Linked DNA regions of Selenomonas sputigena. The main gene of each other region encodes a partner of the protein of the gene in region 2 in a complex. Links are inferred from orthologs where the notes say so. Each region holds a gene or a part of one and is shown on either strand. Other genes may lie near its edges. The genes, in order: rny and OL236_RS06050.

Region 1 (7,442 bases), 690 kb from region 2 along the record:
TCCGAATACTGCAGAATCTTTATATGCTCGTGACGTTTTCCACTGGGGAGGTACGCGTTTTCGATGCGGCTGAACTTTTGCAATACCCTGTCTATGCCCCTTTGGCTGATAATGCAGTGTTTCGGAGCGCGAAAGTGGAAGACGGTATCCTTGTTTGGCAGAATGGTGAGATCGATATAGCGCCGGAGGCTCTTTATGAAAGGAGTTATCCGTATAGCTCCTCTCAAGTTATCTAGAAGTCTCATATATCTCCCTCACGCTGCTTTCCCAATTCCTGCTGATCGCGATAGATGTCGGCGATTACGAGCTTTACGATGACGATGAAGGGGACGGCGAGGAACATGCCGGCGGGTCCGAGGATCTCACCGCCGAAGATGACGCCTAGGATGATGGCGACCGGGTGGAGATTTAGGGATTTGCCAATGAGAAGAGGGTAGACAAAATTGTGGTTGATCTGCGTGAGCACGATGTAAAATAGGACGGTCTGCAGCACGAGGGCGCTCGACTCGGTAGCGGTCAAGAAGACGCCGAACGCCGAGGCGGCAGTCGGGCCGAGTACGGGGATGAACTCGCCCGCCCCAGAGAGGAACGCGAAGACAGAGGCGTAGGGAAGGCCGGCGAACTCGAAGTAGAGGAAGACGACCGTGCCCGTGATGGCACACATGACAATCTGGCTGAAGATATAGACGCGCAATGCGCGAAGGATGTCATTAAAGAGGTTCAGTACGCGTCTTCTTGAGGCTTGCGGGAAGAGTCCTGCAAGCCAGATTTTTATGCTCTTGCCGTCCTTAAGAAGATAGAAGGTCACGAAGATGATGATGACGAACGCCATGAACTTGCCGAAGATTTCTAAGAGGAAGGACAGAGAGGATTTCAGCAGATCCGTGCTCAGACTGCGCAGGTTGGCGAGAGCGTCGCTGAGTTCGCTGCGCAGGAACTCGGAATCTGGCACGAAAGGAATGTTCTGCAGGCTCAGGGTGATGGTTGGCAAGTCGGTGACAAAGTTGCGGAAGGTAGGAACGAAGGAGAGCGAGAGCAGGACGATCATTCCTGTGAGAAGTGCGATGAAGGCAATGACGACAAGGCCGGCCGCAAGTGTGCGCGGCACCCTCTTGCGCTGCAGAAAATCGACGGGCGGCTGCAGGAGGAGCTGCAGGAGGAGCGAGAGGAAAATGATGAATGCGAGATCGGGGAAGAACCAGAAGGCAGAGAGCAGGAGCGTAAAGGTGATGCCCAGGATGATGGATGTGCGGTAGTTTGCCAGATGCATGGGGAAGCCTCCTTTTCTATTTATATATTTATAGAGAATGGGAAAATTTCCTGCACGAAGAGATGGGACGGGGAATTTTTTATCGTCGCTCCCTAGGGCTTTAGGGGGGCCTTGGAGGATAATTCTTGACAGGACATGGGAAACAGCATACAATAGGAAAGTATAGTTTTTAGCCACATACGAAAAACATATCATAGAAGGAAGAGTCGAAGAAGAGTCTTGGCGAATCCTGAACGACTTAGGAGGTGTTAGTTATCATTGAGATAGTTTTGGCGGTCATTCTCTCGTTGATCGCCGGCGTGGGCGGCGGTTATCTGCTGCGCAAGAGAGCTGCGGAGGCGCAGATCGGCTCTGCCGAAGATGAGGCGAGGCGGATCGTTGCCGAGGCGGAGGCCAAGGGCGAGTCCAAGAAGAAAGAGGCTTTGCTTGAGGCGAAGGAGGATATTCATCGGCTCCGCCAGGAGCTTGATCGCGATACAAAGGATCGGCGCAGTGAGCTGCAGCGGCAGGAACGCCGCATCGTGCAGAAGGAAGAGAATCTCGACCGCAAGCTCGATTCCTTGGAGAAGAAGGAAGAAGTCCTCTTGAGCAAGGAAGCGAAGATCGACCGCACGCGCGCGTCCATCAATGAGCTTCGCGACAAGCAGAAGGAAGAGCTGGAGCGCATTTCGAGCCTGACGGCGGAGGAAGCGCGCACGATGCTCCTGACGGAGGCGGAAGAAGAGCTCAAGCACGAGAAGGCTCTGATGATCAAGGATTACGAGCAGCAGGCGAAGGATGAGGCGGACAAGCGTGCGCGCGACATCGTTTCACTTGCCATCCAGCGCTGTGCTGCCGATCAGGTGGCGGAGACGACGGTTTCCGTGGTCTCGCTGCCGAACGATGAGATGAAAGGTCGCATCATCGGACGCGAGGGGCGCAACATCCGCACGCTTGAGACGCTGACAGGAATCGACTTTATCATCGACGATACGCCCGAGGCTGTCATCCTTTCGGGTTTCGACCCGGTGCGCCGCGAAGTGGCTCGCATCGCACTGGAGAAGCTCGTGACGGATGGGCGCATCCATCCGGCGCGCATCGAGGAGATGGTCGAGAAGGCAAAGCGTGAGGTTGACCAACGCATCAAGGAAGCGGGCGAGCAGGCGACATTTGAAACGGGCGTACACGGGCTTCATCCCGAGCTTGTGAAGCTCCTCGGACGTCTGCGCTATCGCACGAGCTACGGACAGAACGTGCTCAACCACTCGATCGAGGTCGCTCATCTCGCTGGCGTCATGGCATCGGAGATCGGCGCTGATGTGATGCTCGCAAAGCGCAGCGGCCTGCTGCACGATGTGGGCAAGGCGGTTGATCACGAGGTCGAGGGATCGCATGTGACGATCGGCGCCGATCTTGCGAAGAAGTACCGCGAGCACAAGGACGTGATCAACGCCATTAGTGCGCATCACGGCGATGTGGAGCCGACGACGGTCGAAGCCGTGCTTGTCGCGGCGGCGGACGCCGTGTCGGCGGCAAGGCCGGGCGCGCGCCGCGAGAGTCTGGAAGCGTATCTGAAGCGCCTGACACGTCTCGAAGAGATCGCCGAGTCGTTCGATGGCGTCGACAGTTGCTTCGCCATCCAGGCGGGGCGCGAAGTGCGCGTTATGGTCAAGCCCGAGAAGGTCGACGATACGGCATCGGTAGCGCTCGCGCACGACATCGTGAAGAAGATCGAGTCGGAGCTTGAATATCCGGGTCAGATCAAGGCGACGATCATTCGCGAAACGCGCGTTGTTGATTACGCCAAATAGTTGTATAATAGGGGTGTTGGGAGGATGCTTCTCAGCACCCTTGGTTTTTAGAAAGAGCGGCGCAAGGCGTACCGCGAGTATTCTGGCTGTGATTAGGGAAACGAGGTGTTTGCTTTGGGCAGATTCATGACAAGTGCGAAGAAGCCGAACAAGGATGGGATCAATCTGTTGGTGTCCATTCTCGTCTGTTATCCGGAGATCGGCATGGTGAGCTATGAACCGGAAAAGGAGGCTCTGTACTTCTCCTTCACCCTGACGAAGGTTCCTCCTCGGCAGGAATTCGAGGAGACGGCGGCGTTTCTTGAGGAAAGTATTCTCACATACCACGACCTTGAAGGGTTGATTCCGGGGGAGATTGATTTTTCTCTCGAAGGACAGGGGAATACGGCGTTCTTTCGTGTCCTGCGCGATGTCCGCACGCTTTCCCGCGGCGAGATCGCCCTTCTGGCAGACCTCATGTACGAACGCTTCGGCGACGCACTCGTTTCCGATGAGACGCGCGACGGCTACGAGGAGGACAATTTTCTGCGTGAGGAGGCGATCGACCACATCATCGGCAGCCTCAAGGGCAGCCGCATGTCTGATCGCATGATCGGCATCCGTGAGGAAGGCCGCGTCATGGTGTTCAATAAGTAAGCCGTCCGGCAAAAAGAAAATATGACGCAAGCGGCAGGAGTGCCGCTTGTCGTTTGTTGAAGGCGCGTGAGTACGAGAACGTGTCCACAAGATTCGTGCCCGTGGGGAAGACCTCGGGCGCACGAGAGGTGGTTATGTTTTGAGAGTCATGCTGGTTGGAGATGTTTGCGGCAGAGCGGGCAGGGAGGCGTTCAGTCGCTTCACACCGGGAATCCGCAAGGAAAAGGCGGTGGACATCGTCATCGTCAACGGGGAAAATTCTGCGGGGGGCAAGGGGTTTACGCGCAAGTCGCTCGATGCGCTCTACCATGGGGGCGCCGACGTCGTGACGTCGGGCAATCATGTCTGGGACAAGAAGGACGTTTTGGAGTTCATCGACGACGAGCCTTTTCTCATCCGACCCGCCAATTACCCAGACGGAGCGCCGGGGAAAGGCTATTGCATCTATCCTCATCGCGCGAAGAACATCGCCGTCATCAATATGTCCGGCCGCGTCTTCATGCCCGATATGGATTGTCCGTTTCAAAAGATCGAGAGAATCCTGCGCGAGATTCGTGACGAGGCGGACGTCATCTTTCTCGATTTCCATGCGGAGGCGACTTCGGAGAAGGCTGCGATGGGCTGGTATCTCGACGGACGCGTCAATGCCGTCGTCGGCACACATACGCATGTGCAGACGGCGGACGAGCGCCTTCTGCCGGGCGGTACCGCCTATATCACGGATCTCGGCATGACGGGGCCGTGGGACTCGGTGCTCGGCGTGCGCGTCGACCGCGTGCTGGAGAAGTTTACGACGTGCCGCCCCGTGCGCTTTGAGGTGGCGGAAGGCCCTGTCGTCTACAGTGCCGTGATCGTCGAGGTGGACGATGCGACGAATCGGACGCTCTCCATCGAGCGCATCATGAAGAAGGGCTAGAAGAGCGCGGATAAAATGAAAATGGACGGCTGAATTTATCCGTGCTTCCTTGGCAGCAGGATTTTTCTTTTTTGTATAGAATACATGGAGAGATAAGGTGTACGGTTCTTCTGATAATGAATGAAAAATCTGAATCGGCAGAAAGACGCTGCAGGGATTTTTGGGAGGGAAGGCGATCATGGAAGTCTTGAAGGTTTCAGCGAGGTCGAATCCGAACGCTGTCGCGGGGGCTTTGGCCGGAGTCATTCGGGAATCAGGCGCGGCCGAGATGCAGGCGGTCGGCGCAGGCGCCCTGAATCAGGCCGTCAAGGCAATCGCCATTGCGCGCGGCTTTGTCGCGCCGCACGGCATCGATCTTGTCTGCGTTCCTGCTTTCGCCGATATCGAGATCGACGGCGAGGAGCGCACGGCGATCAAACTCATCGTAGAGCCGCGTTGAGGGCTTTGCATGGGTTCAGCAAGGGAGTGAGGTTCCAGTGTCCAGCGATCTGCATACGCATACGTCATATTCCGACGGAAAGATGACGCCCGAGGAGCTTGTGGCGGCGGCGAAGGAAGCGGGGCTTCGCTACATCGCAATCACGGATCATGATACCGTGGACGGCGTCACGCATCTTTATGAGGAAGGGCTTTTGCCTGCGAAGGGCATCGGCATCATACCGGGCATTGAGTTCAGCGCCCATCATGAAAAGCGGGAAATCCATATCCTCGGCTACAATGTCGACATCTATCGCCGCGATCTCCTCGACCGCCTGAACGATGTGGGAGAGGCGCGTTGGAGTCGCTTCGCTGAGATGGTGGAGAAGCTGCAGGAGCTTGGCTACGGCATTACGGAAACGGATGTGCTGAAGGTAGCAGGCACGAGCAAATCCATCAGCCGCTCGCACATCGGACGGGCTCTCGTGCTCAAAGGCTGTTTTTCCAGCGTACGCGAGGCGTTCGATGCTGTGCTTTCCAAAGGCCGTCCCGCTTATGTTTCACACTATCGCCTAGAGCCGGAAGAAATCGTCGCGCTGATCAAGAATGCGGGCGGTACGCCCGTCCTCGCTCATCCGAAGCTTGTCGGTGACGACGCGCTCGTCGAGCATGTGCTCGACCTCGGCATCGAGGGCATTGAGGCATTTTATCCGCAGCACGATACGGTCGATACGCAGCGCTATCTCGGTATGGCGGAGCGCCGCCATCTGCTCGTGACGGGCGGCTCGGACTTCCACGGCTTTGCTTCGCGCTATCCGCAGGAACTTGGCATCTTCACGGTGGAGGATTCATTCGCGGAGAAGCTGTATAAGCCGAGAATGAATCTTTAGAGAGACCGACTGTCCTTTTTGCAAGGATTTCGCAGGAAAATTCCCTCGCTTTAGTTTCTTAAAGAAGCAGGAGAGAAAGATATGGACGTCATAGCATTCGTAGGTCCGAGCGGCACAGGCAAGAGTCACCGCGCCTTGCTCGTGGCGCATCAGCATCAGGCGGACGCCATCATTGATGACGGCATCCTGATCAAGGACGGCAAGATCGTCGCCGGTTCTTCCGCCAAGATGGAGAAGAGCAAAATCATGGCGGTGCGCCGCGCCATTTTCGTTCTGCCCGGACATGCGGAAGAAGTGCGTTCTGCTATCGCCGAGTGCAGGCCGCATCGCATCCTCATCCTTGGGACTTCCGAGAACATGGTCTATAAGATCGTGCGCATACTGAAACTGCCGACGATCGAACAGATCATCCACATCGAAGACATCGCGACGCAGCGTGAGATGCAAAAAGCGCGGGACAGCCGACTGAAGCAGGGCAAGCACATCATACCCGTTCCGACGATCGAGCTGAAGCCTCATGCTTCGGGCTTCCTCATCGATCCCATCCAGTCCTTTTTCCGCCGCAACCGCACGCGTCGCCGCAAACTCGGCGAGAAGTCCATCGTGCGCCCGGTGTTCAGCTATTATGGCAAGCTCATCATCGACGATCTGGCAATTCGCGAGATGGTCGTGCGCATCGTGCATGAGAAGGAATACATCTCGGAGGTCGGTTCTGTGCGCGTGCGCCACGTCTGGAAAGGCGACGAGGATCGCGGCCTTGAGATTTCCTGTTCCGTCGTGCTGACCTACGGCAGCCATATTCCGACACTCATCAAGGAGACGCAGCAGCGTGTGAGAACGAAGGTCGAATACATGACGGGACTTTTCGTGCGCGAGGTCGACATCATGGTGCAGGCGCTTTATATCGAAGCGTAATCTGTACGCGCAACGTTCGCTTTGTGGACGTTGTGCGCCGCCTGCTCATCGAGAAGAAAGGCGCTCCCCTTACTCTTCGAGGGGGAGCGCCTTTTTCCATGCTTTTACGAGATCGTCGAAGCGCCAGCGCGCGTTGGCTGCGCTCGTCGAGGGCAGCGCATGAAAGGTGAGATCGTCGCGTTTCAGGAGCGACTTGTTGGCACGGCGAAAAGTATCGGCCGATTTGCCGCCGTTCAGGCAGAAGGTGGAGAGGCGCGGATAATGCGCGAGGAGCGCGGTGAAGTCGTTGGGCTTTGCCGCGCGAATCGCTGAGTCCAAGCTGCCTTCGCGCTCGCATGAGGCGATGGAGTCCCAAAGCGCGATATGGTGGCGGAGCAGCATTTGAAGCCGCGCCGTATAGTCCTGCGGTGGCTCACCGCCCTCCAACAGATACGCCATGAGCCGCCAGAAGCGATTCTGCGGGTAGGCGTAGTATTGCTGCGCCCTGAGCGACGCCGCGCCCGGCATTGAGCCGAGAATGATATGCGTACAGTTTGCGTCGATGCTCGGAGGAAAGCCGACGCAGGTGAAGGAAGAAGCGGGCATGAGCAGGACTCCTTTGCAGTGGA
Region 2 (7,434 bases):
CAGAAAATCCGCAAAGGAAAGCCCCTCTTCCTTCAGCGCACGCTTGAACGATTTCGCGCCGCCCGCGAGGAAGGCGCGGTGCAGGGCGCGAGCGACGCGGCGGTCGCCGCGCGCGAGCACGCCCTGCACATAGGCGCTCTTGGGCGATTCGGCGATGATGCGGATGCTCCTGTAGGGCGCCAGCCCCTTGCGGATCGTCTTCATCGCCTCCTTGACCCATTTCTCGTCCGCCATCGGCAGCCACTGGAAGGGCGTGAACGGCTTGGGGATGAACGGATTGATGCTCAAGGTGATCTGCGCATGCTCCTTCTTCGCCCGGATGTGCTCATGCAGGCGCACGGTCATATCGACGATGGCCTTGATGTCCTCTTCCTCCTCGTAGGGCAGACCGATCATCAAGTAGAGACGGAATTGGCGGATGCCCGCCTGCAGAGCAAGATCGACCGTATGGCGCAGATGCTCCTCCTCGATGCCCTTGTTGATGATCTTCCTCATGCGCACGCTGCCCGCCTCGGGGGCGAGTGTGATCGTGCGCAGCCCGCTCCTCGAAAGGGACGCGACAAGCTCCTCGGTCACGGAATCGGCGCGGAAGGAGGCGACGGACATGCCGAGATTTTCTGCCAGAATGTCGCGGCACAAAGCGTCGATCTCGGGATAGTCCGAGATGGCGGCTCCCATGAGTCCGATGCGCTTTTCGTACTTCTTCGCCTCTTGGACTTCCTTTTCCAAGACCTTCAGCGAGCGGTTGCGCGGCTGTCGAAAGCAGTAGCCCGCCATGCAGAAGCGACAGTGCCTGCCGCAGCCGCGCGCCGTCTCGATGAGGTAAAGGTTGAATTCCGTATCGTCGGTGACGACGACGGTGTGCGCGGGAAAATCATCGAGATCGCGCACCCATTGGCGCGTGACGCGCGAAGGAGCGCCCGCCGCAGGGCGAATGGCGCACAGGCGGCCCGACTCATCGTAGTCGTGCGCGTAGAGCGAGGGCACGTAGACGCCCTCGACCTTCGAGAGGGCGCGCAGAAGCTCGGCACGCGAAAGACCCTGCCGCACGGCGGCGTCGTATGCGTCCATCAGAGCCGGCATGACGACCTCGCCCTCGCCGATGACGAAGGCGTCGACGAAGAGGCTCAACGGCTCGGGGTTGAACGTGGCGCAAGGGCCGCCCGCGAGGACGATGGCGTCCTGCTCGCCGCGCTCCGCCGCCAGAAGTCTGACCTTGCCGAGCTGCAGGATGCGCAGCAGGTTGAAGTAGTCCATCTCGAAGGAGACGGCAAAGCCGATCAAAGAGAAGCGATGGAGCGGCTGCTGGTTCTCCAGGCTCAGAAGCGGCGTGCCCGTACGCTCATGCTCGCGCTGTTCCTCGTCGCTCGGCAGGAAGAAGCGCTCGCACGCCGTGTCGCCGCGTCGGTTCAAGAGGTCGTAGATGATGTGCAGACCGAGGTTCGACATGCCGACGAAGTAGGAATTCGGGTATACGAGCGCGAAGGCGCGCCGCGTGCCCGTCGGAAACGAAAAATAGCCTTGCTCGCGTTCCAACTGCTCGCGCAGACGCCGCTTGATCTTCCAGCTCAAGACGGGTTCTTCTCCCTGAGCAGCGCTTCCAACTCCTCGCGGAAGCCGCTGATGTCGGCAAACTTGCGGTAGACCGAGGCGAAGCGGATGTAGGCGACCTCGTCGAAGTTCTTGAGCTTCTCCATCACGAGTTCGCCGATGTCGCGCGTGTAGACCTCGCGATCCATCGTGTTGCGAAGCTCCTTTTCGATCTCATCCGCCAGGGCGACGATGCGCTCCGTCGGAATGTCGCGCTTGTCGCACGAGCGTATGAGGCCGTTCAGCAGCTTGTTGCGGTCGAAGACGACACGCCTGCCGTCATTTTTAATAACCATCAGCGGAATCTTCTCCACTGTCTCGTATGTCGTAAAGCGCTTGCCGCACGACGTGCACTCCCTGCGGCGGCGAATGGTATTGCCGTCGTCAGCTGCACGCGAGTCGACGACGCGGCTGTCCTCCTCCTTGCAAAATGGGCAACGCATCTATATCCCCTTCTCTTTTCTTCGTTTTCTTCTCGTTTTTTCTACCGTCTCGCGCCGCTTCGGACGCAGCAGACACTTCTTCCCGTAGCCAATGAGGTCGCTCCTGCCCGCCAGATGCAGCGCTTTGCGCACGATGGCGTCGTTCTCGGGCAGCCAATATTGCAGAAGCGCGCGCTGCATCCTCTTCTCCTCCGCCTTTTTCGCCGTATAGACCTTCTCGCCTGTCAGAGGATTGATTCCCGTGTGGTACATGCAGGTCGAAAGCGTGCCGGGCGTCGGGATGAAGTCCTGCACCTGCTCGGGATGGTAGCCGCGCTCATGGATGAACTCCGCAAGCTCGACGGCATCTTCGAGGTGCGCGCCCGGGTGGCTTGACATGAAGTACGGCACGAGGTACTGCTTCTTGCCGAGCTTTCGGTTCATTTCCTCGAACGCCTTGACGAAGCGCAGGTATACGGATTTTCCGGGCTTTCCCATGAGTCGCGTGACGCGCCTCGATACATGCTCGGGCGCGATGCGCAGCTGTCCGCTGATATGATGACGGCACAGCACTTCCAGAAAATCATCGTGCGCCTGCTGCAGGTAGTCGAAGCGAATGCCCGAGCGGATGAAGACCTTCTTCACGCCCGGCAGCGTGCGAAGGCTCTCTAGGATAGCCAAGTATTCTCTGTGATCGGCTCGCAGGTTCTCGCACAAGGGCGAAAGACACGCCTTGCCGCGGCACGTCCCGCGCACGAGCTGGGCTCTGCACGACGGCTCATAGAAGTTCGCCGTCGGCCCGCCGACATCGTGAATATAGCCCTTGAAATCGGGCAGGGCGATGAGCCGCTCCGCCTCGCGCAGCAGGGACTCCTTGCTCCTATGCTGGATGATGCGCCCCTGATGCGACACGATGGCGCAGAAATGACAGCCGCCGAAGCAGCCCCTCTGGCTGACGAGGCTGAACTTGACCTCGGCGATGGCGGGCACGCCGCCCGCCTTGTCGTATACGGGATGCCACGTATAGCGATACGGCAGTTCGTAGATCTCGTCCATCTCTTCCGTCGTCAAGGGCAGCGCCGGAGGATTCTGCACGACGCAGATCTCTTCGTTCTGCTGGATGAGCCTGCGCCCGCGCAGGGGGTCCTGCTCCAGATATTCGACGCGGAAGGCGTCGGCAAACTGCGCCTTGTCCTTCGCGACCTTCTCATAGGGCGGCAGTTCCACATAGTCCCATACATAGTCGCGGTTCGGTACGCGGTAGCAGGTACCGCGCACATCCTGCACGTTCTCGATCGCGACGCCCGCATGAAGTTCGGCGGCGATCTCGACGATCTGCTTCTCTCCCATGCCGTAGATCAAGAGGTCTGCGCCGCTCTCTAAGAGGATGGACGGGCGCACCTCATCGCGCCAATAGTCGTAATGCGCCATGCGGCGCAGGCTCGCCTCGATGCCGCCGATGATGACGGGAATCTCACCCCAAGCCTCACGCAACCGCTTCACATAGACGCTGACAGCGCGCTCAGGCCTGCAATTCATGCGTCCGCCAGGTGAATAGGCGTCCTGCCGGCGCAGTTTCTTCGCCGCCGTGAAGCGTGCGAGAACGGAATCGAGATTGCCGCTCGATACAAGAAAGGCAAGCCGAGGCTTGCCTAAACGTCGAAAATCTTTTGCACTGTGCCAATCGGGCTGGGCGATGATGCCGACGCGATAGCCGTGCGCTTCGAGCACGCGGCAGATGATCGCAGTGCCGAAGCCCGGATGGTCGACATAGGCGTCGCCCGAAACGAAGATGAAATCAAGCTCGTCCCAGCCTCTTGCCTCCATGTCCGTCCGGCTCATCGGCAAAAAATCCTTCACGCTTCCAACCATCGATCACTTCGCCGTATTCTCTTTGGTAAAGGTCTTCTCCACCACTTCACCCTTCTGCCCGATCGCGCCCATGTCCTTGCCATTCAGAGAATAGTTGAGCGCTCCGGCATTGCCCGCCGTGATGCGCACCTTGTCCTTGCCCTTGAGCGTCAAGACCTTGCCCTTTTCAGCCGTCCCCTCGAACTCCGTCTTGCCGTCAACGACAACTTCCGTCCAGCAGCGATCGGTGAAACTGAGCTTCACCTCTACACCGTCAGCCGCCGCCTTCGGCGCGGCCTCCGTCTGCTTCTGTCCCGGCTTCTGCCCCTGCTGCGTCTGCGTCTTTGCACGCGGCGCGGGAGCGCTCGGCTCTTCGTCCCCGCCGAAGGCGATGAGCGCCGCGAAGGCAACGACGAAGACGGCCACCGCCACCATCAGAGCATTGCGAACGCCATGGGAGCTCTTCTCCATCGGATAACTTTCAAGCGAGGTGATCTTCGGCCCTCGGTATTCTTCCCTGTTCTTTTCTGACGACTGCTCCTGCCTCGCTTCTTCCGCAGAAGAAGACCCCGCCACTTGCATCTCTTCCTGCGGATGCATCTCTTCATTGAAAGCGTTTACAATCTCGTTGGCATTAAGCTTCAAATAGTTTGCATAATTGCGGACAAAGCCCTTCGCATAGACCTCGCCGGGCAATGTCTTGTATTCGCCTTTCTCGATTGCATCTATATATAAAGCGCGTATGCTCGTAGCCTTTTCAATATCCTTGATCGATAAATTCTGCCTCTCGCGTTCCCTGCGCAGAAGATCGCCTATCATCGAAATTCATCCTTTCCGAAAGCTTCCCAATAAAACTTCCCATTCCATTATACCGTCATAGAAGAGAAAAGACAATAAGCGCGAAAAGCACGCGGTGCAAGAATAGGAATTGAGTCTCAATAAAAGACTCGCGCCGCAGCAAGCAGCGCGAGCCTTCGATTCCTATAGTCAGAGAAGAACCTTGTGCGAGAGGTTCACACGTCCCTGCTTGTCGATCTCGACGACCTTGACTTCAAGCTCATCGCCTTCATGCACGACGTCCTCGACCTGAGCGACACGATGGCGTGCAAGCTGGGAGATGTGGCAAAGCCCCTCCTTGCCCGGCAGGATCTCAACGAAGGCGCCGAAGTTCATGATGCGCGTGACCTTGCCCTTGTAAACAGCGCCGACCTCCACATCGCGCACGATATCCTCGATGATCTGCTGCGCCTTCTTTGCGCCCTCGCCGTCCGCCGCCGCGATGAAGATCGTGCCGTCCTCCTGGATGTCGATCTGCGCACCCGTCTCGTCAATGATCTTCTTGATCGTCTTGCCGCCCGAGCCGATGACCTCGCGGATCTTGTCGACATGGATCTTCATGACCGTGACGCGCGGCGCATAGGGCGAGAGATCGGCCGCCGGCTTGTCGATGACGGCGAGCATCTTCTCTAAGATGAAGGCGCGGCCGCGCTTCGCCTGCGAGAGCGCCGAAAGGAGAATGTCGCGCGTGATGCCGGCAATCTTGATGTCCATCTGGATCGCCGTCACGCCCTTCTCCGTGCCCGCGACCTTGAAGTCCATATCGCCGAGCGCGTCCTCCATGCCCTGGATATCCGTCAGGATCGTATAGTGGTCACCGTCCTTGACGAGTCCCATGGCGACGCCCGACACGGGACGCTTGATCGGAACGCCCGCGTTCATCAGCGAGAGCGTGCTGCCGCAGACGCTTCCCATGGAGCTTGAGCCGTTCGACTCCAAGACCTCCGACACGAGGCGGATCGTATAGGGGAACTCATCGAGCGAGGGAATCATGGGCAGGAGCGCACGCTCCGCCAGAGCGCCGTGACCGATCTCGCGCCTGCCGGGACCGCGTGCAGGCCGTGCCTCGCCGACGCTGTAGCCGGGGAAGTTGTACTGATGAATGTAGTGCTTCGACTGCTCGGGACCGAGACCGTCGATGATCTGCTCGTCGCCGACGGAGCCGAGCGTCGTGATCGTGAGTACCTGCGTCTGTCCGCGCGTGAAAAGCCCCGAGCCGTGCGTGCGCGGCAAAAGGCCAACCTCGCAGCTCACGGGGCGCACCTCATCGAGCGCACGCCCGTCGGGACGGATCTTCTCGTGCGTGATCATGCGGCGCACGCTCTCCTTGACGATCTTGTGCGTGACGGCGGCGATCTCCTTGGCGTTCTCGGGATAGTCCGCAAGGAAATGCTCCAGAACCTCCGCGCCGATGGCGGCGATATGCTCGTCGCGGTCGAGCTTGTCGGGATTGCGCACAGCTTCGTCGAGACGCGAAGAAGCGTAGTCGCGAATCGCCCGATCGAGTTCTTCCGGCGCGAGGAAGAGCTTGACTTCGCGCTTCTCCTTGCCGCAGGCAGCGGCGATCTCCTGCTGGAACTCGACGATGCGCTGAATCTCCTTGTGCCCGAAGAGGATCGCTTCGAGGATGACTTCCTCGGGAAGCTCGTTCGCTCCCGCCTCGACCATCATGACGGCGTCGTGCGAGCCGGCAACCGTCAGATTCAAGTCGGAAACTGCACGCTGCGCCTCCGTCGGATTGATGACGAGTTCGCCGTCGACGCGGCCGACCTTGACGCCTGCGATCGGTCCGGCAAACGGGATGTCCGAGACGCAAAGAGCGCACGAAGCGCCGATCATGCCTGCGATCTCGGGAGCATTGTCCTGGTCGACGCAGAGCACCGTCGCGATGATCTGCACATCGTTGCGGAAACCCTCGGGAAACAGCGGGCGGATCGGGCGGTCGATGAGACGGCTGCAAAGAATCGCCGATTCGCTCGGGCGGCCTTCGCGCTTGATGAAGCCGCCCGGAATCTTGCCGGCAGCGTACATCTTTTCTTCGAAGTCAACCGTCAGCGGAAAGAAGTCGATGCCCTCGCGCGGCTCTGCCGACGCAGTCGCCGCGACGAGAACTGCCGTATCGCCGTAACGGACAAGAACGGAGCCGTTCGCCTGCTTCGCCATCTTTCCCTGCTCGATGATCAGCGGACGGCCTCCAACCTGCATTTCAAAACTCTGCATTTGAGTTCCTCCTAAATTTTCACTCTTTGATTCATGACCTTATTCGACAAAAAAACGCATTATCCTTGCCACATGCAAAAAAAGGCGGGGAAAAATCCCCGCCTCTCTCTTACTTCCTCAAGTTCAGTTTTGCGATAATCGCGCGATAGCGCTCGATGTCACTGTTGTAGAGGTAGCTCAGAAGCCTCCTGCGATGACCGACCATCTTCAAAAGACCGCGTCTCGAATGGTGATCCTTCTTGTGCTCTTTCAGATGCTCCGTGAGGTAGACGATACGCGCCGTCAAGAGCGCGATCTGCACCTCGGGCGAACCCGTGTCGCCTTCGTGTACGGCATTTTCCTCGATGATCTTCTGCTTTGCTTCCTGTGTCAGCATGAATAAGCCCTCCTAAGCGTCTTTCTTTTCTCCTGCAGCCACGGCGTCGTCGGAGAAATCGGCGTCGTAGCTGCGGAATTCCTTAAAACTTCTCTGGCATTATAGCACAGTTCCTTCGCCCTTGCAAGCCTTCGACAT

Evidence for each region.
Region 1: OL236_RS06050 (region 2) and rny share a complex: the UniProt entries of both Bacillus subtilis proteins name them as parts of the possible RNA degradosome complex. The link is inferred for Selenomonas sputigena from one-to-one orthologs.

The regions. Positions count from the first base shown.
Region 1 is NZ_CP110383.1:557,659-565,100, forward strand. The notes cover bases 824-3,787. They hold rny (ribonuclease Y), read left to right. Parts: upstream 824-1,515; coding sequence 1,516-3,060; downstream 3,061-3,787. Other genes in these bases: OL236_RS02650 (AI-2E family transporter), read right to left, coding at 824-1,270; OL236_RS02660 (hypothetical protein), read left to right, coding at 3,166-3,696. Outside these bases: OL236_RS02645 (DUF2442 domain-containing protein), read left to right, coding at 1-236; more of OL236_RS02650, read right to left, coding at 242-823; OL236_RS02665 (TIGR00282 family metallophosphoesterase), read left to right, coding at 3,836-4,612; OL236_RS02670 (stage V sporulation protein S), read left to right, coding at 4,791-5,051; OL236_RS02675 (PHP domain-containing protein), read left to right, coding at 5,089-5,919; OL236_RS02680 (Asp23/Gls24 family envelope stress response protein), read left to right, coding at 6,001-6,834; OL236_RS02685 (DNA-deoxyinosine glycosylase), read right to left, coding at 6,904-7,419. UniProt on the Bacillus subtilis protein: Endoribonuclease that initiates mRNA decay. Initiates the decay of all SAM-dependent riboswitches, such as yitJ riboswitch. Involved in processing of the gapA operon mRNA, it cleaves between cggR and gapA.
Region 2 is NZ_CP110383.1:1,243,792-1,251,225, forward strand. What follows is about bases 4,386-7,341. They hold OL236_RS06050 (polyribonucleotide nucleotidyltransferase), read right to left. Parts: upstream 6,921-7,341; coding sequence 4,851-6,920; downstream 4,386-4,850. Other genes in these bases: OL236_RS06045 (helix-turn-helix domain-containing protein), read right to left, coding at 4,386-4,682; rpsO (30S ribosomal protein S15), read right to left, coding at 7,030-7,296. Outside these bases: OL236_RS06030 (TIGR03960 family B12-binding radical SAM protein), read right to left, coding at 1-1,572; transcriptional regulator NrdR, read right to left, coding at 1,569-2,033; OL236_RS06040 (YgiQ family radical SAM protein), read right to left, coding at 2,034-3,884; more of OL236_RS06045, read right to left, coding at 3,888-4,385. UniProt on the Bacillus subtilis protein: Involved in mRNA degradation. Catalyzes the phosphorolysis of single-stranded polyribonucleotides processively in the 3'- to 5'-direction. Necessary for competence development in Bacillus subtilis.